Alloacidobacterium dinghuense: one gene and its partner. The protein of the gene in region 1 interacts with the protein of each later gene in a pairwise test. Links are inferred from orthologs where the notes say so. Each region holds a gene or a part of one and is shown in the gene's direction. Other genes may lie near its edges.

The links.
Region 2: the proteins of leuS (region 1) and ligA interact in binary tests that used the Escherichia coli proteins (3 or more experiments, as listed by UniProt). The link is inferred for Alloacidobacterium dinghuense from one-to-one orthologs.

What each region holds. Positions count from the first base shown.
Region 1 is NZ_CP060394.1:3,139,899-3,151,299, forward strand. What follows is about bases 65-3,260. They hold leuS (leucine--tRNA ligase), read left to right. Parts: upstream 65-405; coding sequence 406-3,060; downstream 3,061-3,260. Other genes in these bases: H7849_RS12870 (deoxyribonuclease IV), read left to right, coding at 65-398; H7849_RS12880 (hypothetical protein), read left to right, coding at 3,060-3,260. Outside these bases: more of H7849_RS12870, read left to right, coding at 1-64; more of H7849_RS12880, read left to right, coding at 3,261-3,992; guaA (glutamine-hydrolyzing GMP synthase), read left to right, coding at 4,001-5,551; H7849_RS26835 (alpha-galactosidase), read right to left, coding at 5,603-6,232; H7849_RS26840 (alpha-galactosidase), read right to left, coding at 6,192-6,965; ispD (2-C-methyl-D-erythritol 4-phosphate cytidylyltransferase), read left to right, coding at 7,093-7,818; ispF (2-C-methyl-D-erythritol 2,4-cyclodiphosphate synthase), read left to right, coding at 7,840-8,448; H7849_RS12905 (M14 family metallopeptidase), read left to right, coding at 8,472-10,304; H7849_RS12910 (hypothetical protein), read left to right, coding at 10,379-10,636; gltX (glutamate--tRNA ligase), read left to right, coding at 10,688-11,401.
Region 2 is NZ_CP060394.1:4,838,264-4,849,452, reverse strand. The notes cover bases 5,578-8,561. They hold ligA (NAD-dependent DNA ligase LigA), read left to right. Parts: upstream 5,578-6,040; coding sequence 6,041-8,083; downstream 8,084-8,561. Other genes in these bases: H7849_RS20155 (VWA domain-containing protein), read right to left, coding at 8,094-8,561; H7849_RS20165 (metal-dependent hydrolase), read right to left, coding at 5,578-5,816. In the rest of the region: H7849_RS20190 (glycosyltransferase family 87 protein), read left to right, coding at 1-688; H7849_RS20185 (DUF6580 family putative transport protein), read right to left, coding at 715-1,260; H7849_RS20180 (5'-3' exonuclease), read right to left, coding at 1,497-2,405; H7849_RS20175 (M23 family metallopeptidase), read right to left, coding at 2,457-3,635; H7849_RS20170 (YncE family protein), read left to right, coding at 3,741-4,754; more of H7849_RS20165, read right to left, coding at 4,755-5,577; more of H7849_RS20155, read right to left, coding at 8,562-9,146; H7849_RS20150 (alpha/beta hydrolase), read left to right, coding at 9,353-10,267; H7849_RS20145 (RluA family pseudouridine synthase), read left to right, coding at 10,291-11,189. UniProt on the Escherichia coli protein: DNA ligase that catalyzes the formation of phosphodiester linkages between 5'-phosphoryl and 3'-hydroxyl groups in double-stranded DNA using NAD as a coenzyme and as the energy source for the reaction.

The sequences.
Region 1 (11,401 bases):
TCGCTCCCGTCGGCGCCTGCCTTGACACCTGCCATACCCACGTTTCCGGATACGACATCGTCACCGAAAAGGGCTACGAAGAAACTGCGCGCCAGATCGAAGCGACTATCGGTGCGAAAGCTGTCCGCGTGTGGCACACCAACGACGCCAAAGCAGCACGCGGCTCAAAGCTGGACCGACACGAACAAATCGGCCGAGGAACGATCGGCGTCGAAGCCTTCCGCCGCCTGCTCAACGATAAGCGATTCGCGCATTGCGCCTTCATCGCAGAGGTTCCCGTCGAGCAGCCCAACGACGACCAGAAAAACGTTGCCCTGCTCAAGTCTCTCGTTCATCCAACAGAGAAAGCGGGCAAACCAACAGCAAATAGGGCGAATCGTAAACAATCGGTAAAATAAGAGGAGTATGTCTTCAGTCAAGCCCACAGAAACCGCTGCAATGGCAGCGACAGGCGGAGCTTCTCCCGAAGTCCGCTACACCCCTGCTGAAATTGAACCGCGCTGGCAAGAGCGCTGGGCCGAGCAACCTGATCTCTACGCCGCCGAACCGGCATCCAGCGGCAAGCCCAAATACTATGTGCTTGAGATGCTGCCCTATCCTTCGGGCCAGCTCCACATGGGCCACGTTCGCAACTATGCCATTGGTGATGCTTTGGCCCGATACATGTGGATGCAAGGCTACAACGTGCTCCACCCGATGGGCTGGGATGCCTTCGGTCTGCCTGCGGAAAACGCGGCCATCAAAAACAACACACCGCCACGCGCCTGGACTACATCCAACATCGCCGCCATGAAGCGGCAGATGAACCGTATTGGCCTCAGCTACGATTGGGCTAACGAAGTCACCACCTGCCTGCCCGACTATTACCGCTGGAATCAGTGGTTCTTTATACGCATGTTCGAACGGGGCCTGGCGTATCGCAAGAAAAGCAAAGTGAACTGGTGTCCGAAGTGCTGCACGGTCCTCGCCAACGAGCAGGTCATCAACGGACGCTGCTGGCGGCACGAAGACACCATCGTCGAACAGCGCGATCTGGAGCAGTGGTTCCTGCGCATTACCGACTACGCCCAGGAATTGCTCGAGGACCTGGACAAGCTCGAAGGCTGGCCGGAAAAAGTGCGCACCATGCAGCGCAACTGGATCGGCCGCAGCGAGGGCGCGGAAGTCGACTTCGAAGTAGAAGACGCGACCCACACGCCGGTTGACGAGCTTCAGCAGGTGCGCCACAAGGGCACAGCCGTTTTGTCCGCAGTTGAAAATCTCAAAACAACCGGCGCCAGGATCACCGTCTTCACTACGCGCATCGACACGATCTATGGGGCGACCAGCATCATCCTTGCTCCGGAGCATGCGCTGGTAAAGGAGTTTGCCACCGCAAACGCCGAGCTTGCTGAGCAGGTAAACGCGCTCTTGGAGCAGCAAAAGAGGGCACGCGAGGCCGGTGATATCGGCGAGATTGAAAAGCACGGCGTCTTTACCGGTCACTATGCCGTCAATCCGTTCAACAATGAGCGACTGCCGATTTGGGTCGCCAATTACATCCTCGGCGAATACGGCACGGGCGCGATCATGTCGGTCCCTGCACACGACGAGCGCGACTACGAATTCGCCCAAAAGTACGGCATCGAGATGCGCATCGTCATTCTGCCGCGGCGCACGGAGGATGCCGACGGCAAGGGCGAAACGGAATCGACGCTGCCCTACACCGATGAAGACAGCCTGCTGATCAATTCCTGCGATTTCAGCTCGATGGGCAACAAAGAAGCGCAGCAGAAGATGATCGCCTTCGTCGAAGAAAACAAATTCGGAAAGGCAACCATCAGTTTTCGTCTGAGGGACTGGGGCGTAAGCCGACAGCGCTACTGGGGCACGCCCATTCCCATGCTCTACTGCGAGAAGGATGGGATTGTCGCCGTTCCTGACGATCAGTTGCCGGTGCTCCTGCCCGACAACGTCGAGATCACGCAGGAAGGTGGGTCGCCGCTCGCCAAGCTGCCGGAATTCGTGAACACTACCTGCCCGAAGTGTGGAGGGCCCGCGCGCCGCGAAACGGACACCATGGACACCTTCGTCGATTCGTCCTGGTACTTCTACCGCTATACAAGCGCGAAGGATGACAAAGCACCATTCGACTCAGCCGCGATCGACTACTGGTTCCCCATCGACCAGTACATCGGCGGCGTCGAGCATGCAATTCTGCACCTGATCTATTCGCGTTTCTGGACCAAAGTGATGCGCGATCTTAGGCTCGTCAAAAACGACGAACCAGCCGACCGCCTCTTCACCCAGGGCATGGTGATCAAGAACGGCGCAAAGATGTCGAAGTCGAAGGGCAATGTGGTTTCGCCCGATGACATGATCGCCCGCTACGGGGCAGACGCCACTCGCATGTACTCGCTCTTTGCCGCGCCACCAGACCGTGACCTCGACTGGCAGGAGGACGGTGTTGCAGGCGTGAGCCGATTCCTGGGCCGTGTCTACCGCTTTGTGATGAAGGCAGCTCCGGGAATGCGCCAGCCGACCACGGCGAGTGGAACCCAACTGGACGCAGCAATCGCACCGAATCTCGAACGCAAGCTGCATCAGACAATTCACAAAATTACGCAGGATTTTGCAGGACGTTGGCACTTCAATACCTCCATCGCCGCAATCATGGAGTTGTTGAATCTACTCAACGAACACGAAGATGCAATCGTTGCCGCTGTCGAATCCGACGGCCGAGCACGTGAGATCATCACGAATCTCGTGCTCTTGCTCGCGCCGTTTGCCCCTTACCTCGCTGCGGAATTGTGGGGAGAGATTGGCGGGACCACCGCAGTCAATAAAGAGCCCTGGCCGAAAGCAGACCCGGGCAAAATGGCCGAATCGACAATCGAAATTCCTGTGCAGGTGAACGGAAAACTGCGAGCCGTAGTTAGCGTACCCGCAGACGCCGACCAGGACGCGACGCAGGCAGCGGTAATGGCCGATGCAAGAGTGCAGGCGGCCACTGCGGGCAAGCAGATCGTCAAGGTGATCGTCGTTCCCGGCAAGCTCACTAACATCGTAGTGAAGGGCTGATGTCGCCTCGGGAAACGGTTCGCGGGACGCAATCTCTGGTTCATACTCTGGCGGGCTGTTGGTCGCGTCCCTCACTCCTTGTTCTGGAAATCGCATGGCGCTGGCTCTTTGGCGCCCCTGCGCTTCTCCTTCTCTACTATGAAGGCGCGCGCATCCTGGCTGCAACAGCCAGCCAGATTGAAACCACAGGAATCGAACAGTTCTCGCTCCAGGACCCGATGCACGGCGCCGTCATGATCGCCGACGCTATTGCCGTGCTCAAGCCGCCCGTTCTGCACACGGCGAGTTGGCTCTTTCCGCTGCTTGCAGTGGGATGGGCCATCGTCTCCGGCATTGGCCGCAATCTCGTTCTGCGACGCTATGACTCAACATTTCAGATGAGGCCACTGCCACTCATCTTCCTGCAATTGCTGCGTGTTGCCGCACTTGGCGGCACTTTTGTCGGATGGTTCCTTGCAATTCACTGGGCTGCGAATTACGCGCTTCCGGACGCGGAGCCGAACCTCGTTCTCTACTGCGCTCTCGTCATCTGCCTTTCGTTGGGAATCTTCACGCTTTGGGCGCTCCTGAGCTGGATTTTCTCGATCGCGCCGCTGCTCGTAGTTCTCGAAAACTGCGGAGTCGCGACGAGTCTCCATCGCAGCCTGCATCTCGGCCCTCTCAAGGGCAAGCTGGTTGAAGTGAATCTCGTCATGGGCATCATCAAACTGGCGCTCATCGTGTTGGCCATGGTCTTCTCAGCCACGCCGCTTCCCTTTGAATCCGTTATGCAGGGAGCGCCGCTTTACATTTGGTGGGCCTTGGTATCGCTGATGTACCTTGCCGCCTCAGACTTTTTCCAGGTCGCCCGATTGGTGGCCTTCATACAGTTCTGGCGTTTGTTCAAAGGATCGCAGTCAAATTCATCCCCAACTTTCGCAGCGTCAAAGTAAACTGATAAGTGGATACCTCGTCGATCGTCATCCTTGATTTTGGCTCCCAGTACACACAACTCATAGCGCGCCGCATTCGCGAGCAGAATGTCTTTTCTGTGGTCCTGCCCTGCACGGCAAAGCTTGAGGAGATTCAAAGCTGCAAGCCAATCGGCATCGTTCTCTCCGGCGGACCCTGCTCGGTCTACGATGCTGATGCACCCAACGCCGATCCCGCGGTCTTAAATCTGGGTAAACCAATCCTCGGCATCTGCTACGGCCTGCAATTCATCACGCATCATCTCGGTGGCAAAGTCCGCTCTGCCGAGAAGCGGGAGTACGGCCACGCCGAAGTCTCTATCGTCGATCCGGCTATACCGCTCTTTGCCGGCCTGCCCGTCAATCTCCATGTCTGGATGTCCCACGGCGACGAGGCGCTCGATCTTCCACCCGGCTTTCATCTCACCGCAAGAACATCCAACGCCGTCGCAGGCATCGCAAACCCCGACCGTAATATCTGGGCCGTTCAGTTCCATCCCGAAGTACACCACACGCGCCACGGAACGGAACTCCTGCGCAACTTCCTCTTCAACGTGTGCAAAGCAAAGCCGGACTGGACGCCTGAACACTTTATCAAGTCCACCGTCGCCGCCATTCGAGAAAAAGTGGGCGATGGGCACGCTATCTGCGCGCTCTCCGGTGGCGTCGACTCCTCGGTCGCGGCAGTGCTCGTACATCGCGCTATCGGCGACCGACTCACCTGCGTCTTCGTTGACAATGGCGTGCTGCGCAAGAACGAATTCTTCAAAGTCCAGGAAAATCTTTGCGAGAAGCTCGGCCTGAACCTCGTCGCCGTCGATGCCAGCGGACGCTTTCTCTCGCGCCTCGCCGGCGTCACCGATCCGGAAACCAAACGCAAGATCATCGGCAACGAATTCATCAGCGTCTTCGACGATGAAGCGCATCGCATCGCGCAGCAGACCGGCGGAGTCGACTGGCTCGTGCAGGGTACGCTCTACCCCGACGTCATCGAGTCCTCATCCGTCAAAGGCCCATCGCAAACCATCAAGAGCCATCACAATGTCGGCGGCCTGCCCGAGACGATGAAGCTCAAACTCATCGAACCGCTGCGCGACCTCTTCAAGGATGAAGTCCGCCGCATTGGCCGCGATATGAAGATGCCGGAAGACATCCTGCAGCGCCAGCCGTTCCCCGGTCCGGGCCTTGCCGTCCGCATCCTCGGCGAGATCACTCCGGAGCGCGTAGCGTTACTGCAGGAAGCCGACGACATCGTCGTCACCGAAATCAAAGCCGCCGGACTCTACCAGCAGATCTGGCAGTCGTTTGCGGTTCTGCTTCCGGTCAAGAGTGTCGGCGTTATGGGCGACCAACGCACCTACGCCTACACCTGCGCCATCCGCGCAGTGCATTCTGAAGATGGCATGACCGCCGATTGGGTGCCCTTGCCCTATGACGTACTCAAGCGCATCTCCAGCCGCATCGTCAACGAGATTCGCGGCATCAACCGCGTCGTCTACGACATCACCTCAAAACCACCCGGCACCATCGAGTGGGAGTAGGCACTGCGCGTCGAGCGAAAGAACCTGACTGCAGAGGACACCGCACTCCACTCATTGCACTACATAGAGCGCCGAGGCATGCGGAGCGAGTGTGACTTTCAAAGCAGTGCTCGCGCCCAGGTCCTTCTTCTGCCACAAATCCCGCAGCGTATGATTAGCAACAGACAGGCCAAGCTCATTCCAGTCATAAGAAAGAGCCTGCTCTGTCTCGCCGATGTTGAAAGCGGCCACATACTGCTTTCCGTCAGCGCCTTTCGCCGTCCACACGACCGTGGAATCCGTCTGAATCACCGGCTTGTTCCCGCTCGAATGCTGATCGACCGCAATCACTTCCGGATTCGTCAGCAATAATTCCGTGAATGTATCCATCTGCGTGAGATTCGCACCGAGGATCAGCGGCGAGCGCGCAATCGACCACAATGTAATCAGCGTCTGCTGTTCGTCTGCGGTCAGGCGTGTATGTCGCGGATCGCCCCAGCCCGGCTTCGGCCCAATGTATCCCAGCGGAAGCATATCGGCATCCGGCCAGTGTCCCGGCTCGACGTGCGCAGACCACTGCGCCAACTTTGCGAATTGCCCAGTTAAAGACTGCGGAAATGCGCTCGCATCCGCATCCGGCTTCTTCCACACATCCCAGAAGTCATCGGAAATCCGCCACAGCTGCGCATATTTTCCGTACATCGTCTGCCTGCTCAATCGGAGTCGGTCCCGGAGAAAGACTCAACACAATTAGCCGTCCGCTCTTCTTGAGCGCGGCGCTCATCATATGAATTTCATCCGCGTCGTACGGCTGCGAGATGCAATCGACATTGATGAAGTCTAGCCCCCAGCTCGCGTAGAGCTTCGCCAGCGAATCGTAGTAGGCCTGCCCCGCTGCATTCGCCTTCAGGCCATAATTGTCCGGATTCCACCGGCACAGATCGGAAGTATTCGCGGCTTCCGCAGCATGAAGCGACGTCCCCGCAATCGGCAGATTCTTCTCCACTGCTTCTTTCGGAATACCCCGAATGATATGGATTCCAAATTTCAGCCCCAGCGAATGAACGTAGTCACCAAGAGGTTTTAGCCCTGCATCCCCTCCACTTGAGGGAAAACGATTGGGAGCGGGCAGATATCTGCCATTTTTATCGAGCGTATAGCCCTGGTCGGCCCCTTTTGTCCCGGCGTTCTCGGCGTGCTGAAGATACCAGCCCTCATCGATGACGACATACTGCCATCCATACCGCTTCAAATGCTTGTTGAACCACTCAATGTTTGCCTTGAACTGATCTTCAGTAATTGTCAGACCGTACGAATCCCAGCTGTTCCAGCCCATCGGCGGCACTGGCGCAAGTACTGCCCGACTCTGCGCTAGAAGAGAAGTTCCCGCAAGCATCGTGAGCGTGAATGCGCAGCCGTGAATAAAACGCTTCATTGGCAACCTCGGAGAACGTTTTCCTTCAAGCCGTCCCAGTGTACTGCAAGCCTCCGCGCGCTCATTTGGTCCGCAGCACTCCGACGCTGATCAACACTTGAACACTTTCCTGTATACTCCAATGTTTATGCGGGTTTTCGTCATTCTTCCAGCAGCGGGCCTGGGCACGCGCATGGCTGTAGGCCATCACGCCCCGTCGGCGCCCAAGCAGTTCCTTGAATTGGCGGGCGTGCCTATCCTTATTCACAGCCTGCGGGCCTTTGCGCAAGTTCCGCAGGTGAGCGCCATGTACGTGGCCGTTCGCAGCAATGAGCGAGACCGAGTGGAGGCCCAGGTAGCCGAATACGGCTTCGCCGATAAGGTTCACATCGTGACTGGCGGCGATACTCGGCAGGAAAGCGTGGCCAATGCGCTGGATACCCTTCACTGCGATGACAACGATATCGTGCTGGTGCACGACGCAGTGCGTCCCCTGATAGACGCGGCCACCATTATCCGCACGATCGAAGCAGTCGAGAAGCATAACGCCGCCATCGTCGGCCTGCCTGCCGTGGATACGATCAAGCAAGTGGAACGCACGGCAGACGGAGCGATCATCACCGCTACAATTCCACGCGAATACATTGTGCAGGCACAAACGCCGCAAGGCTTCCACTATGGCCTGCTCAAACGCGCCTTCGCCGAAGCCACGGCCGACGGCTTCCTGGGAACCGATGAAGCCAGCATCGTCGAACGGGCTGGTGCGTCTGTGGCAGTCGTACTAGGCTCATCCGCGAATCTCAAAATTACACAGCCGGGGGACCTTGATCTCGCGGAGTTTCATCTCAAGCAGTTGGCGGGCTCGCGTCATTAGTACATTAGAAAGAGACAACTCATGAACATGCGAATTGGATTTGGCTGGGATTCACATGCCTTCAAACCAGGAGTGCCGCTGAAAATCGGCGGCCTTGCCATTGACCACCCCGAAGGGCTGGCTGGCCACTCCGACGGAGACGTGTTGCTTCACGCCATCACGGACGCCCTGCTCGGCGCAGTTTCTGCTGGAGACATCGGCAGCTTCTTCCCGCCCGGCGATCCGCGCTGGAAAAATGCAGACTCGGCAATTTTTCTGAACGTGGCGCTTGAAGAAATTCAGAACGCCGGCTACCGCATCGTCAACGTCGATACAACGCTCGTCCTCGCCGCTCCCAAGATCGGGCCCATCGCCGGTGACATGCGCGAGCGCGTGGCGGAACTGCTCGACATCAAGCCGAATGCGGTCGGCATCAAGGCGAAGACGCCGGAAGGCCTCAACGCGGACCACGTAGCTCAGGCCCACGCGGCTGTATTGCTCGAACAGGTCGAAGATCCGACACAGCTCAAGAGCATGACGGCAGTCATCGAAAGCCAGAAACAGCTGGAAGATGTCGTCAAGGACCTCGTAAGCCAGGTGCACGGGACTCCGGAACGCAAGAAGACCTTCGACACCGAAGACATAACCTAGAGCCAACCAGCCACGGAGAACGCATGAACCGGATGCTTGCTCTTGCCTCTCTCATCTTTGCCGCTGCGCCGCTTTTACAGGCGCAGCAGAGCAAGTCCGACTGGCTCACACCCGCTGAAAAATCCGATTACCGGACCACTCCTGACTACGCCGAAACGATGGCGTACCTTCAGCGCGTCGCGTCAGCAGCGCCAAACACCGTGCAAATCGAAAAGTTCGGAGAAACCGGTGAAGGCCGCGACCTTGACATCGTGATCGCGTCGAAAGACAGCGTCTTCGATCCATCTGCCATTCACGCTGCGCATCGCCCTGTCGTGCTCGTGCAGAACTCCATCCATGCCGGTGAGATGGACGGCAAAGACTCCTGCCTCGCACTGTTGCGCGATATGGTGATCACCAAAACGCAGCAGCATCTGCTCGACGATGCCGTGTTCGTCTTCATCCCGATCTACAATGCCGACGGCCATGAGCAGCGCTCGAAATACAATCGCATCAACCAGAACGGCCCCGAAGAAATGGGCTGGCGCGCCAACGGCACGAACCTCAATCTCAACCGCGACTACCTCAAAGCCGACGCACCCGAGACCCGCGCCTTCCTCAAGATGTTCCACGAGTGGCTGCCTGACTTCTTCGTCGACGATCACGTAACCGACGGCGCCGACTATCAGTACGACGTCACCTTCACTATCGACGACGGCCCCAATATTTATGGCCCCACTGCGCGCTGGATCGACGACACCGTTACGCCATACCTCACGAAATCCGTCGATGACAGCGGCCACCTCGCTTCGCCCACCTACATCACTCTGATTGACGACACGGATCCGGCAAAAGGCCTGGCCTTCAACGACAACCCGCCGCGCTTCTCAACCGGATACATGATCCTCGAAAACCGTCCCGGCATGCTCGTCGAACTGCACATGCTCAAGGACTATAAAACGCGCGTCACCGGAAACTACGAGATCCTGCGCGCTCTGATGGAAGTCGTTAATCGCGACGCCGCCAAGCTCATCCAACTGAACGCAGATGCCGACGCGGATGCCTCTCGCCTCGGCGCGCACCCGCTCAGCAATGTGCAGTTCCCGCTCTCCGTCGCATGGAACGGCCAGACAACGCCATTTCTTTTTCGCGGATACAAATACACGCGCCAGCTCAGCGAAGTCTCTGGAGCCATGTGGATCAGCTACTCTCATGAGCCCTGGGATGTCTCACTGCCGCTGGCTTCCGGATTCAAGGTTGCCGCGTCGACGGTTCCTCCAGCGGCGTACATCATCCCGCGCCAGTGGACTCATGTGATCGATGTTCTGAGCGCACACCAGGTGCAAATGCAGCGCACAACCGCGGAGTGGAGCGGTCAGGTAGAAACTTACCACTGCAATGGCATGCAGTGGCAAGGCCCTCCCTTTGAGGGCCGCCATCCTCTCTTCCCCGGAGAAGGCGGCGGTCAGCCGGGCAAGTTCGGCAGCTGTGAATTCGTAACCAAAACAATGACATATCCGGCGGGCTCCGTTGTCGTCCCGCTGAATCAACGGCTATCGAAAGTCGTCATCGAGTGGCTCGAACCGCAAGGCCCTGACTCTGCCGTTGCCTGGGGATTCTTCGATCCGAGCTTCGAGCAGAAGGAATATGGTGAAGCCTATGTGCTCGAAAAGCTCTCCCGCGAAATGATGGAGAAGGACCCGAAGCTTAAGGCCGAATTCGAGCGCAAGATTGAGAATGATCCGCCGTTCGCCGCCAATCCATCGGAGCGCCTCGAATTCTTCTACGAGCACTCACCCTGGTACGCCGCGAACCATGTGGGCGATTACCCTGTCGGGCGTCTTACCAAACTCGACGGCCTGCCACTCGAAAAGTAGGCACACGTTTTGCGTTGCCGCCCTGCAAGGCAATCAGCTAAGCTGATGCGAAATTCACATTGTGAGGCACTCCAATGGATCAGCATCAGTTACACGCCCTGCAAGCCATGATGGTTTTTCTGCCCCTTTTCATCATCATCGGTTCGCTCATCGTTGTTATTCCTTACTGGATGATCTTCAAGAAAGCAGGCTTTCCGCCGTTTCTTGGCATTCTTATGGTGGTACCGATCGTCAACCTTGTGCTGCTGTACGTTCTCGCTTTTTCCCCGTGGAAGGTTATGCCGCCAAATCCAAACGCATACCCAGTACCCAACTATCCTCCACAGATCTAACGAACCCCCCGGCCATTTTGCGAAGCGGCGCGGAGTCTCGTAGCATCAAGAGTGAACCTTCATTCAAAGATGTCAGACACTGGAAGCACCCCCCGCGTCCGTTTCGCGCCCTCCCCTACCGGCTATCTCCACGTAGGCGGCGCTCGCACTGCCCTCTTCAACTGGCTTTTCGCGCGCCACTTCGGTGGAACCTTTATCCTGCGCATTGAAGACACCGACTTCGAACGCTCCTCTGAAGAGATGGTCGAAGGCATTCTCGAAGGCATGCGCTGGATCGGCCTCGACTGGGATGAAGGCCCGTTTTATCAATCGAAGCGGCTCGATCTCTACCGCGAGACAGCCCAGAAGCTATTGGCCAGCGGCCACGCCTATTACTGCTTCTGCACAAAAGAAGAGCTGGAGCAGCGGCGCGCTACGGCAGTCGCGGCTGGACGTCCGCCGATGTATGACCGCCGCTGCCGAAAGATTGAGCCTACCGTCGCAGCCGGTCGCAAAGCTGCGGGAGAAGCCGGCGCCATGCGTTTCGCCGTTCCCGAAGGCGGAGCGACAAGCTTCGATGACGCCGTCTTCGGCAAAGTGGAATTCGCCAACGCGGAAATCGAAGACTTCGTACTCCTGCGTTCCGACGGAATCCCGACCTATCATCTCAGCGTCGTCACCGACGACATCGACATGCGTCTCACCCACATCATCCGCGGCGCGGACCACATCTCGAACACTCCCAAGCAGGTGCTTCAATATCAGGCTCTCGGCGTGACTATGCCC
Region 2 (11,189 bases), 1.7 Mb from region 1 along the record:
GATGGGAAACGACTCATCGCTCATTCTGCTGTTTACGTTGATCTCCCTTGCCTGCTGGAGAAACGATCGTCATTTTCTGGCTGGCGTTGCTCTCGGGCTATGTCTTTGCAAGTTTCATTTCCTGATCTTTTTACCGCTGTTGCTTTTCCGCAAACAGTATCGTCAGGAACTGAAAGGGTTTTTACTCTCAGCCGCAGTGTTGGTGGCCATCAACTTCGCAGTCCAACCGGGCTGGATTTCACTCTACTGGGGTGCGCTGAACATTCCTCAGAAAAATATGAGCGGGCACCCCACGCTGATGCCGAATTTCTATGCGGCTTTCTTTTGGACGGAGCATCCGGAGATCGCAGTTGTACTTGGGGGGTTATTTGTTTTGTCGATCATCTGGTACATCTGCAATCGACTGCCGTTCGATCTGGCAATGCCGCTCTGTATTTTTAGTGCTCTGCTCACTGCGCCCCACACTAATGCACTCGATTGGATTCTGGCAATGCCTGCCATTCTGGCGGTACACAGCTGGTTTCCGCAGATCAAGCCAATGGCTCTGTTTCTTCTGTCTCCTGTAGCTGCACTGTTTTGCTTCTGGGGGCCGCGCACTATAGGGCCGGCTATCGTCGTGGCTGCGTCACTGTTGTTCCTCGGAGTGACGTGCAGACTAATCCGATCCGAGATGATCGAGATTTCATAAAACTCGTTGCTGCCTGCGTAGCTGGTTTACGCGGCTTTGTGCGCGGAGATGTCCGCCTGCGCGCGGTAATGCTCGACCAGTGCCGGCAGTCCAAAGGCTAATCCGGCAACCAGTCCGGTGGAGAGCAGGTCGTTTCTGTAGAACGGCAACCCGGCGGCGTAGGCGGTCATCAGTCCGCTGAAGGTGTGGGGATAGTAGCCGCGCAGCACGGTCCAGGCGGCGAAGTTGCTGGCCAGGAAGAACGAAGTGGAGGAAAGAACGACTGAGGTCGCGACGCGCGCTGCGGAACGGCGCTCGCGCAGCAGCAGATGGCCGAGGACGATCACCGCCGCATACCAGCCCCAGGTGATGAGATAGTCCTGCGCCGCAAACGGATAGCTGTAGACATAGACCGTCATGTAGTAATCAAGCGCAGCGAGCGCGACGACGGGCAGAATTGCCTGACGCAACGGACGGCGAGCGCCGAAGAAGAGCAACGATGCGCCGATGGCTGTGAAGTTGAGCCAGCTATGATGCGAGGCCACGGCAACGCGGCTCAGAATCGCAAACAGAATCAGTAGATAAGCGGACATTCTCTCACCTCGGCAAGTCTTAAGAGTCTCATTATTTCACGTTCCTGAGCATGATTCCTAGCGACTGCAAGGCGATTCCAGCAAATTTGGCCTTCAGGAAGAATTCAGTTCACCCCGGTCAAACCACACAATGCCCCCGTCAACACAAAGTCTCACACTCGTCCGATTCACCAGGCCTGGTGCGGCAGATTTGTATCGCGGCCATGGCGTCCCCCGATTCCGAAAGAAAGTACGCTCTATTCGCGAGTCGTGGAATTCAGAGTTGGCGGAGTCAGAGGTCGACGCTTCGGAGCCTTCCCCTTTTCGGTGGCAACTGCGTCTAATCGTTCCGCGATCTTTGTAAAACCGGCGGTTGGCCCAGCCCAACGCAGTTCGTCCACGTTGCTGAAGAGCGGAATGTCGGTGCGAAGGGTAGCGAGTGTTCGAAAAAGCAGCGCGCGCTCGCGTTCACGGACAAGCGTGGCTGCCAGCACGCTCGCGCTTGCCGCATTCACCTTCCATTCGCTGCTGTCGGCAGGGATGGCTTCAAGATGAAGGAATTTGGCGAGCACCGCGGCGGATGACTTTGCGCCCCAGCCCGGCAGTCCGGGATAGCCGTCAGCCGAATCGCCGACCAGTGCAAGATAGTCGGGAATGGACGCGGGCGTGACCCCGAATTTCTGGATCACACCTGTTTCATCGCTTAAAGCCCCGGTCCGCCGGTTCAGCTGCACAACGCGCGTGCCGCTCACACACTGGGCGAGGTCCTTATCCGGAGTGCAGATGATGACCTGCTCGACTCGCGCATCCTGCGCGGCAAGGGCTGCTCCGGCCGCCAGCGCATCGTCGGCCTCAAACTCCACCATCGGCCATACAACGACACCGGCGGCGGCGAGCACTTCTTCGAGCAGCGGAAATTGCGATAACAGGTCGGCTGGTACGCCCTCACTGGTTTTGTATCCCGGCCATAGTGCGTTGCGGAACGATTCTACGACATGATCAGTGGCAACCGCGATGTGCGTCGTTCCGTCACTGATCATTCCCAGCACTGACGCGACTACGCCGCGCACTGCGGCCACTTCGCGACGGGCGGCATCTTTCGCTGAAGGCAGGGCGAAATAGTGGCGGAACAACTCGTAGGTGCCGTCGACGAGGTGGATCTTCAAGAGAAAGCTCCGAAACAACCGTAGCGGATAGATGGTTGCTTGATCAACTGACTAATGTTGCGCGAAGGAGATGATCAATTGATCGAGCGGCAACGCTTTCTTGACCTCGTGCGGCGGCGTGATAGGAGTAATCGCGAGTGGCGTTCCGTTTTCCTCCGCCTCATCAAAGGCTTTCGTGCCCGGAGTCTGTCCAGTCACCTTGAAGTCCTTAATCTCGTAGGGCAGTCCGTTGGATGCCAGCGATAGCTCGCCGTCCATCAGCTGGAAATGCAGGTGCGGCGCGACCGAGTTGCCTGAATCTCCGACGAGCCCGATGACCTGACCCAGCTTGACCTTGTCGCCGCGATTCACGTGAATGCTTTCTGACTGCATATGCGCGTAGAGCGCATAGCGGTGTTGTCCCAGGTCGAGAATGATCGCATTGCCGTCGGCCTGATCGAGAGGTAAGTCCGTTGGATACTTTCCGGGTGCCTGCTCGGGAAGACCTTTCACGACGACAGCGACAACGGCATCTGCAACCGCAAGGACGTGCTTGCCGAAGATGGTGTAGCTTTTCAGCTCTTCACGAGGGCCGGCGTAGATGCGATTGTTCGCGTCGAGCTGCTCCCAGTCGACGGCATAGCGCTGCGCGACATAAACATTGCCGTTGACGGGTAGAGCAGCGCGCGTATGCCGCGTTGCGTCGCAGCAGGAATCGGCCGAGATGTAGCTGTCTCCGCTGAGTGGCGGTCCGATCTGCGCAACTTCTCGGCGGTCCACGGTGGTTGCGCCGCCGGTTTCACTGAAGTCCTGATGTCCCGGAGGCGCGGCCGCATAGTGCGCTTGCACTCGATGCGTAAGCTGCTTCGGGATCGAAGCGCCGGCAGGCAAAATGACATCAAGAAAGAGCAGCGATTGCGCACCTCCGGTAATGGCTCCGGCAGATTCGCGCTTGCCCGCAGGCTGCAACCGGCTCGCAGTCGCGTTCCGGTCAAGCGTCTGGAGTACCAAGCCGTCGCCCAAAACCTCAACCTTTTCGATATCTGCTTCACCACTCGAGAAGTTCGCCATCCACAGCTCATACACAAGGTGAACATGGCCGTCGGAGCCGGTGAATGGCACCGGCGCATCATGCACCGTCAGCAACAAGGGCATCAGGTCCTGGGTTGTTTCACTGTGTCCGGCGTTCAGGTGAAAGGCAATTGCAGTCAGCATCAGCGCGGTGCACAAGAGGGCGCGAATCTTCGGCATTCGGTTCTCCTACAGCAGAGATAGGCGTGTGTTCGGGACCCTTAAGGAATTGGCACCATACTATATGCATCCGTTTCGATAATCTGGGCGTGGTATAAACCAGCGGTGCGAATTTTCTACAGCATGATCGCCGGGATACTCACCCTCACCTTGCATGGGCAGACGATTGCCGTCGTTCAGGAAGGCCCCGGCAAGGTGCTGGTTTTTCCGGCTGCGGATCCGTCACACCCGACTGCAATCGCCGTAGGTGAGAAGCCGCATGAGATCGAACTGACTCCGGACGGGCGGACAGCGTATGTCTCGAACTTCGGCTTGCTTGAAGCGAATCACAAGGCGGGAACTCCGGGGACGACGATTTCGGTTCTCGATCTGGAGCGGCGTGTCGTGCGCGCCCGCTTCAAACTGCCTGCGGGATTCACGGCCCCACATGGGTTGAAGCTGCGGCCTCCAAAATTTCAAGAGCTTTTCACGAATGCGGAAGAAGGCAATGCCGGTATGGTTGTCTTCGATGCAGCGTCTGGCGCCGTGCTGCGGACCTTTCCGCTACCGCCCGGAGTGCATAACTTCATCTTCAATGCAGATGGCTCGGCGCTGTTTGCATTCACGACCGAGGGAAAGGTTTGCCGTATCGATCCTGAGGCGGGGAAAATGAAGGTATGTATTGCGACCGGATCTCCGCGTGGGCTGGCGTGGACTGCTGATGGGCACCACCTCATCGTGTCGGGAAAAAGTGAGCTGCTGATGCTTGAACCCGACAGGCTCACCGGCGTGACGAAATTCGGCCATCTTGATGTGGGACAGATTTTCTATCCTTCGGTAACGCCGGATGGACGCTGGATTCTTGCTCCAGCGGTTCTGGATGGAGTGGTGCTGGTCATCGATGCTAAAACAGGCGCGGTGGCACACCGGATTGAAACGGGGAGTCCGTTGCTCGCTGCTCTCGATGCGGACGGAAAGCATGCGTGGGTCTCGAATGTTCGCATTCCGGCGGGGCTCTTCAATCCCGAGACGAAGGCCCGCGACGGCGGGCTGGTGAAGATTGACCTCTCGACGTTTCAGACGACAGCCATTCCGGGAATTGTCGATACGAACGGGCTGGCGATTGCTGCATCTCGATAATTAATCCTTTTGTTCCTTGCCGCTCATGAACATGCCTTCGATTTCATTTTGCGGACCGACGTAGACCCAGCCGGAGAGGATCGAGTCGCTCGCTTTCCGCGTGAGGACGGGATAATCAAAGCGTAGATCGCGGAACTGAACCGTGTGCCAGTTAGGGTCGGGCGGATCGATATTGTAGCCCGGTGGTGGCATCGCGCCTTTGTCTTCAACCACCGGCCACTGTGCCCAGTCGAGATAGACGCGGCCCAGCAAGGAGCGCTTTGCCGCGAGGGTGGCCATGGTTACGGGCGGCTTGTAGAACACATCTTCAGATGGGTCGAGTTCAATCTGATCTGAGCGCGTGTGCACGGCAGCGCGCTGGTAGAAGTCTGCGGTTTCGATGATGGCCTGCCAGAGGAATGGGTTGATCGGCTCGGGCTCAGCGGAGACGCGCAGGATAGGCGCATTGATAACGCTGGAATTACGGACAAGGTTGATCGCGTGCGCGTGTTCCGCGTTGCGCACGGTGTAGAGCAAAGCAATAAAGACGAACGCGGCAATCGCCCAGCCTCGTCCGCGAAACTTAACGCGTTTCGCGCCGATCTCGCGGTCGGCAAGACCAAAGAACCACGGCAGAACCAGCGCCAGCAAAAGCGCGGCGAACATGAGCGGCTCGAAAATGAAGACGATATCCCACGAATACCATCGCGGATTAAACGGAAAGAACGGACGCAGACCGTAGTTATTGGTGAAATCAAGCAGCAGATGACTGAGATGGGCAATCAGGGCAAAGCACCAGAGCAGGCCCCAACGCACCGGAGCCTGCGGCGGCTTCTTACGGATCTTGTGGATCATCCACACAACAGCCACCGTAATGAGGGCGATGAAAGGCGCGGCGATGAAAGTGTGCGTGATGCCGCGATGATGCTCGAATCCGGCAACCGGGCCGCGAAAGGCCCAGAAGACATCGAGATCGGGGGCTTCGGCCGCCAGTGTCATGGCGAGCGTTGCATAGGCTGCCTTGCGGTTGAAACCGGAGCGGGCGAGGCAGGCTCCGGTCAGGAAGTGTGTGACGGGTTCCATAGGCTCGAAAAGCCAACGTAACACAGGGCTGAGGAGCGGTCAGCAAAAAGGCGGTCAGCGTAAGTCCGGTCAGCTGATAAAGCGGTCAGCAAAAACGCTCCTTGATTTACACCTCAGAAAAAAAGAGCAGTTCGCTGACAGGTTCTTAGCTGACCGTATCACCAGCAGACCGCTTTATCGCTAGCCGCTCCTTAGTTGCCTTTCTGCTTTCTATAATCTTCCTCATGACCAAAAGCACCGCAGCTGACCGGATTGAAGCATTGCGCGATGAGATACGGCATCATGAGCACCTTTACTATGTGATGGATTCTCCTGAGATTTCAGACGCCGAATACGACGTTCTGGTACGCGAGCTGCAGGCGCTTGAGAAAGAGCATCCGGAGCTGATCACACCCGATTCGCCGACACAGCGCGTAGGCGGCAAACCCAAAGAAGGTTTCCCGAAGGTCGCGCATTCGCGTCCGATGCTCTCGCTAGACAACGTGACCAGCGAAGAGGAGCTGCGCGATTGGGACCGCCGCGTGCGTGAGCGCGTGGGCGAAGGTGTCGAGATCAGCTATGTCTGCGAGTACAAGCTGGATGGCCTTTCGATGGCGCTTCTCTATCAGGAGGGGCCGGATGGTTCAGCGCAGCTGGCGCGCGGGCTGACGCGCGGCAATGGAACGATCGGCGAGGATGTGACCACAAATGTTCGCACGATTCGTTCGGTCCCGCTTTCCGTTTCTGCGGCAAAGCTGCGCAAGGCGAAGCTGCCGCCTATGTTCGAAGTGCGCGGTGAGGTGGTCATGCCGCTGAAGGCTTTTGTGAAAGCGAATGAAGAACGCGAAGCGCAGGGACTTGCCCCGGCGGCAAACCCGCGCAACTATGCCGCAGGCACGATTCGCACGCTCGAGCCGAATATCGTTGCCCAACGCCGGCTTGATTTCTATGCCTACTTTGCACTGACAACGACAGGCGAGACCATCTTCAGCGAGCAGAGCGATGCACTGGACGCGTTGACTGCGGCCGGGTTCCGCGTGAATCCGCATCGCGAGGCGATTCACAGCTTCGACAAGCTGATGGGCTTTGTGGATCGCGCGGAGAAACACCGCGCGGATCTGGGATACGAAATTGACGGCGTCGTCATCAAAGTCAGCTCAACGGATCTGCAGGCACGGCTCGGGTATACCGGTCGCGCGCCGCGCTGGGCCGTAGCCTATAAATTCACGGCGCGTGCTGGAACGACACAGGTTGAGGACATCAAGGTGCAGGTGGGCCGCACAGGCAAGCTGACTCCGGTGGCATGGCTTAGGCCTGTGGTGATTGGCGGAACAACGGTCAGCCGTGCGACGCTGCATAACGCCGATTTTATTGAGGAGTTGGGTCTGAAGATCGGCGACTGGGTCAAGGTCGAGCGCGGCGGCGATGTGATTCCGAAAGTGGTGGAAGTCGTCGAGGACACGGAACATTCGCGTGGGCACACGACGTTTCACTTCCCCACGCATTGCCCTGAATGCAACAGCGAAATCGTTCGCGCGGAAGGCGAGGCCGATTATCGATGTGTAAATGCCGATTGCCCGGCGCGTCTGCGGGAAAGCCTGCTGCATTATTCCTCTCGTGGCGTGATGAATATCGAAGGGCTGGGCGAGGCCGTGGTAAACCAGCTGCTTGATCGAAAAATGGTGCGCAGCATTGCCGAACTCTACAAGCTCGACGAAGAGAAGCTGCTGTCCCTGGAACGCATTGGTGAAAAGACGGCGCGAACGCTGCTCAAAGAAATCGAGCAGTCGAAGAAGGCTCCGCTCAATCGCGTGCTATACGGCCTGGGGATTCGCTTTATCGGCGAGCGTACGGCACAGTTGCTTGCCGAGGAGTTCGGATCGATGAACGCGCTGATGGCTGCTTCGCAGGAGGAGCTGGAACGCGTGAACGAAGTGGGGCCGCGTGTTTCGCAGGCGATTCGCGAGTTCTTCGATGAAGAGACGAACCGGCGGCTCGTGGAACATCTGCGCGACGCCGGGCTGACGTTCACGGCTGAGAAGCGAAAGAAGTCTTCAGAACTGGAAGGCCTGACGTTTGTGCTGACCGGCACGCTGCCGACCCTGTCCCGCGAAGACGCTAAGGCGAAGATTGAATCCGCAGGCGGACGTGTGTCTGGTTCAGTGAGCAAGAAGACGAGCTACGTTGTTGCAGGCGAAGAAGCTGGCTCGAAGCTGGATAAAGCGCAAGAGCTGAAGGTCCCCGTCATTGACGAGGCGAAGCTGCTGGAGCTGCTCAATGGCAGATAGCTAATCGTCGCTATTGCGACTTTGGCGCAAAGTAGCCCTGACGCGCGCGTACCGTGTATCGCCGGTCGAGACAGAAAAGATAGATCGTTCGAAAGGCTCCGTTTGCGATGAAGTCCGCAGGCTTGTAAACCAGCGCGTACTGGCTGCGCAATTCGTCTTCGATGTCCGCAAAATTCAGTGACATGTCTTCCATGCGCTTGGGAAAGAATGCGCGGCCGCCGGTGGCTTCTGCAATTTTCGTGAGCGTGTCGTCGCCGCGGTCGCGGCTCGGGCTCACGTTGGTGCTGATGGCGTAGACGATGGTTTCAGCCCGCTGGCATTCCTTGATGGCATCGGTCAGGTAAGCGTGGCTCTGGTTGTCGTCGCCATCGGAAACGAGCACGATAGCCTTACGTACGGGTTCCTGTCCGCGAGAGGCGTCGAGCAGCTTATCCCGGCATGCCGAGTAGATTGCATCAAAGAGCGCGGTGCCGCCGCCCGAGCGCAGAGCGTTGATGCCGGTGTTCAACAGGTCGAGATTGTTGGTCCAGTCTTGCTTGTAGTCGGGTGTGACATCGAAGCCCATCACGAAGGCCTTATCCGACCTCGGCTGGATGCTCTTGAAGAGAAATTCCGCTGCCGCCTGCTGCTCAAACGAGAAGCGCTGCCGAATGGAAGTGCTGGTGTCGATCACAATCCCGACACGCAGGGGCAGATTCGTCTGCTGGGTGAAGCTGTAAACCTGCGCTGGGGCTTTCTGATCGTCAAGCAGGGCGAAATCGCGCTGCTGCAGGTCCTTGATGAAGCGGCCGTGCTTATCCGTGACCGTGAAGACGAGATCGACTTCGTTGGCTGTCGCCGTGATCGTATATTGCTGATCGCCCGGTTGCTGGCCATTTGGCGGCTGACCGTTCGGCTGTTGCCCAGCCGATTTCGCGGGAATGGCAGGCTGCGTCTGCGCAAGCGGCGGAGTCGGGGCAGGTGCCGTCTGTGATTGCGCCCGGGAAAAAGTCGCAACAGAAAAAGGAAAACCAGCTGCAAGCACGCAAGGCAGGAGAAACTTTGAGGCAAGGACCGTCTTCATTGTGGCTGCCGTCATTCTACATGGCAGCTGAAAGGGTCACCAAGATCAGACAGCGAGGGGATACGGCGTGCAATCCCATGTGACTGGGCAAGCCACGTATACTGGCGCGGATGAAGATTCTCTCCCTCTGTTCTTTCGCGCTTCTTACTTCCCTTTTTTCAGCGTCATCCATTCCAGCGGCCGCACAGACAGCAGCACCTTCGCCCTTGGAGATTCTCAAGAGCCTGCCCCCTGCCATTCCTCTTTGGCCAAACGGCGCGCCCGGAGCGCGCGGCGATACCGAGGCGGATAAGCCTCGCCTGTACGCGTTCCCGCCGCAGACCAAATCGACGACCACCGCTGTGCTGGTAATTCCCGGCGGTGGTTATGCCCACGTATCGATGGGGCACGAGGGAATCCAGTACGCGCGCTGGTTGAATGCGCAGGGTGTAACTGCCTTTGTTCTCGACTACCGCGTGGCACCGTATCAATATCCGGTTGAGATTCAGGACGGCATGCGCGGCATGCGCTATGTGCGATCGCACGCAGCCGATTACGGTATCGACCCGAACCGCATCGGCGTGTGGGGATCGTCAGCGGGCGGGCACCTTGCTTCGACGCTGGGCGTGCATGGCAACGATGCTCCGCCGCTGCCGGAAAAATCTGACTCCATCGACCAGACGGATGCGCGGCCGAATTTCATGATCCTCTCGTATCCGGTGGTCAGTATGCAGCCGCCGATTGCTCATACCGGCTCAATGAACAATCTGCTCGGTGAAATGCCGTACGCGCAAATGCAGCAGAAGTTTTCCAACCAGCTCGGCGTGAACGCCCAGACGCCGATGACCTTCCTCTTCGCGACAACCGGTGATCCTACGGTGCCGGTCGAAAACAGTCTCGATCTTTATCGCGCTCTGGAACGCGCCCATATTCCGGTAGAGCTTCACATCTACGACTATGCGGATCACGGCTGCGGCTTGTGCGGATCAATTCCCGAGCTGGCAACCTGGCCGCTGCTGCTGCGCAACTGGTTGATTCATGAAAACTGGTTGCCAACCGACGCGCCGCCCATGCCGCCTGCAGCGCCGAACTATCCATTCTGGCCTCCGGGACTGGATGGCCCGGGCAAGCCGCAGCCATAGCAGCCTGTAAAATCAGTCAGATCATGCCGGAGAGTGCCACCTATTCTGTTTCATCGGAAGCTACGGGCAAACGCCTGGACGCGTGGCTTGCAACGCAGCTTGAAGGTGTGAGCCGCTCGCGCGTGCAAACGCTGCTCTCACAGGGAAGTGTCGTGGTTGATGGCAAACCGGGGAAGGCTTCGCTCAAACTGCGCGGTGGTGAAGTCGTGGAGGTGCACGGTGAGCCCGTTCTGCCTCCGCTGCGAGCCGTAGCCGAGGCGATTCCGCTGGACATCCTATATGAGGACGACGATCTCTCCGTCGTGAACAAACCCGCGGGCATGATGGTGCATGCCGGATCGGGCGCGACAGACGATGCGCGAAATCGCGGCACGCTGGTGAATGCCTTGCTGCATCATTACCGGCAGCTTTCGTCGACCGGCGGCGAACTGCGTCCCGGTATCGTGCATCGGCTCGATAAGCAGACGAGCGGGCTCATCATCATCGCACGAAACGACGCGGCGCATCTGAAGCTGGCAGAGATGTTCTCGCGCCGTCAGATGCGCAAGACCTACATCGCGCTGGTGCATGGCTCATTGAAGCAGGATGCGGGAACGATCAATGCAGCAATCAGCCGCGACGCGATCCGGCGAACGCGCATGACCACACGCCGCGCTACCGGCGGTCGCATGGCGATTTCACACTATGAAGCTGTGAAGCGTATCGATTCAAAGTTCGGTCCCTTCACGCTGGTGCGCGTGCGCATTGAGACAGGCCGCACCCATCAGATTCGCGTGCACATGGCTTCCATTGGACATCCCGTGGTTGGCGACACGCTCTACGGTGCGCCAGCGCAAATCGGTGTTCCGGCGAAGAATAAACGACCCTCATCAGGTGAAGACGCAATTGCGCTCGACCGCAATTTCCTTCACGCGGCAGAGCT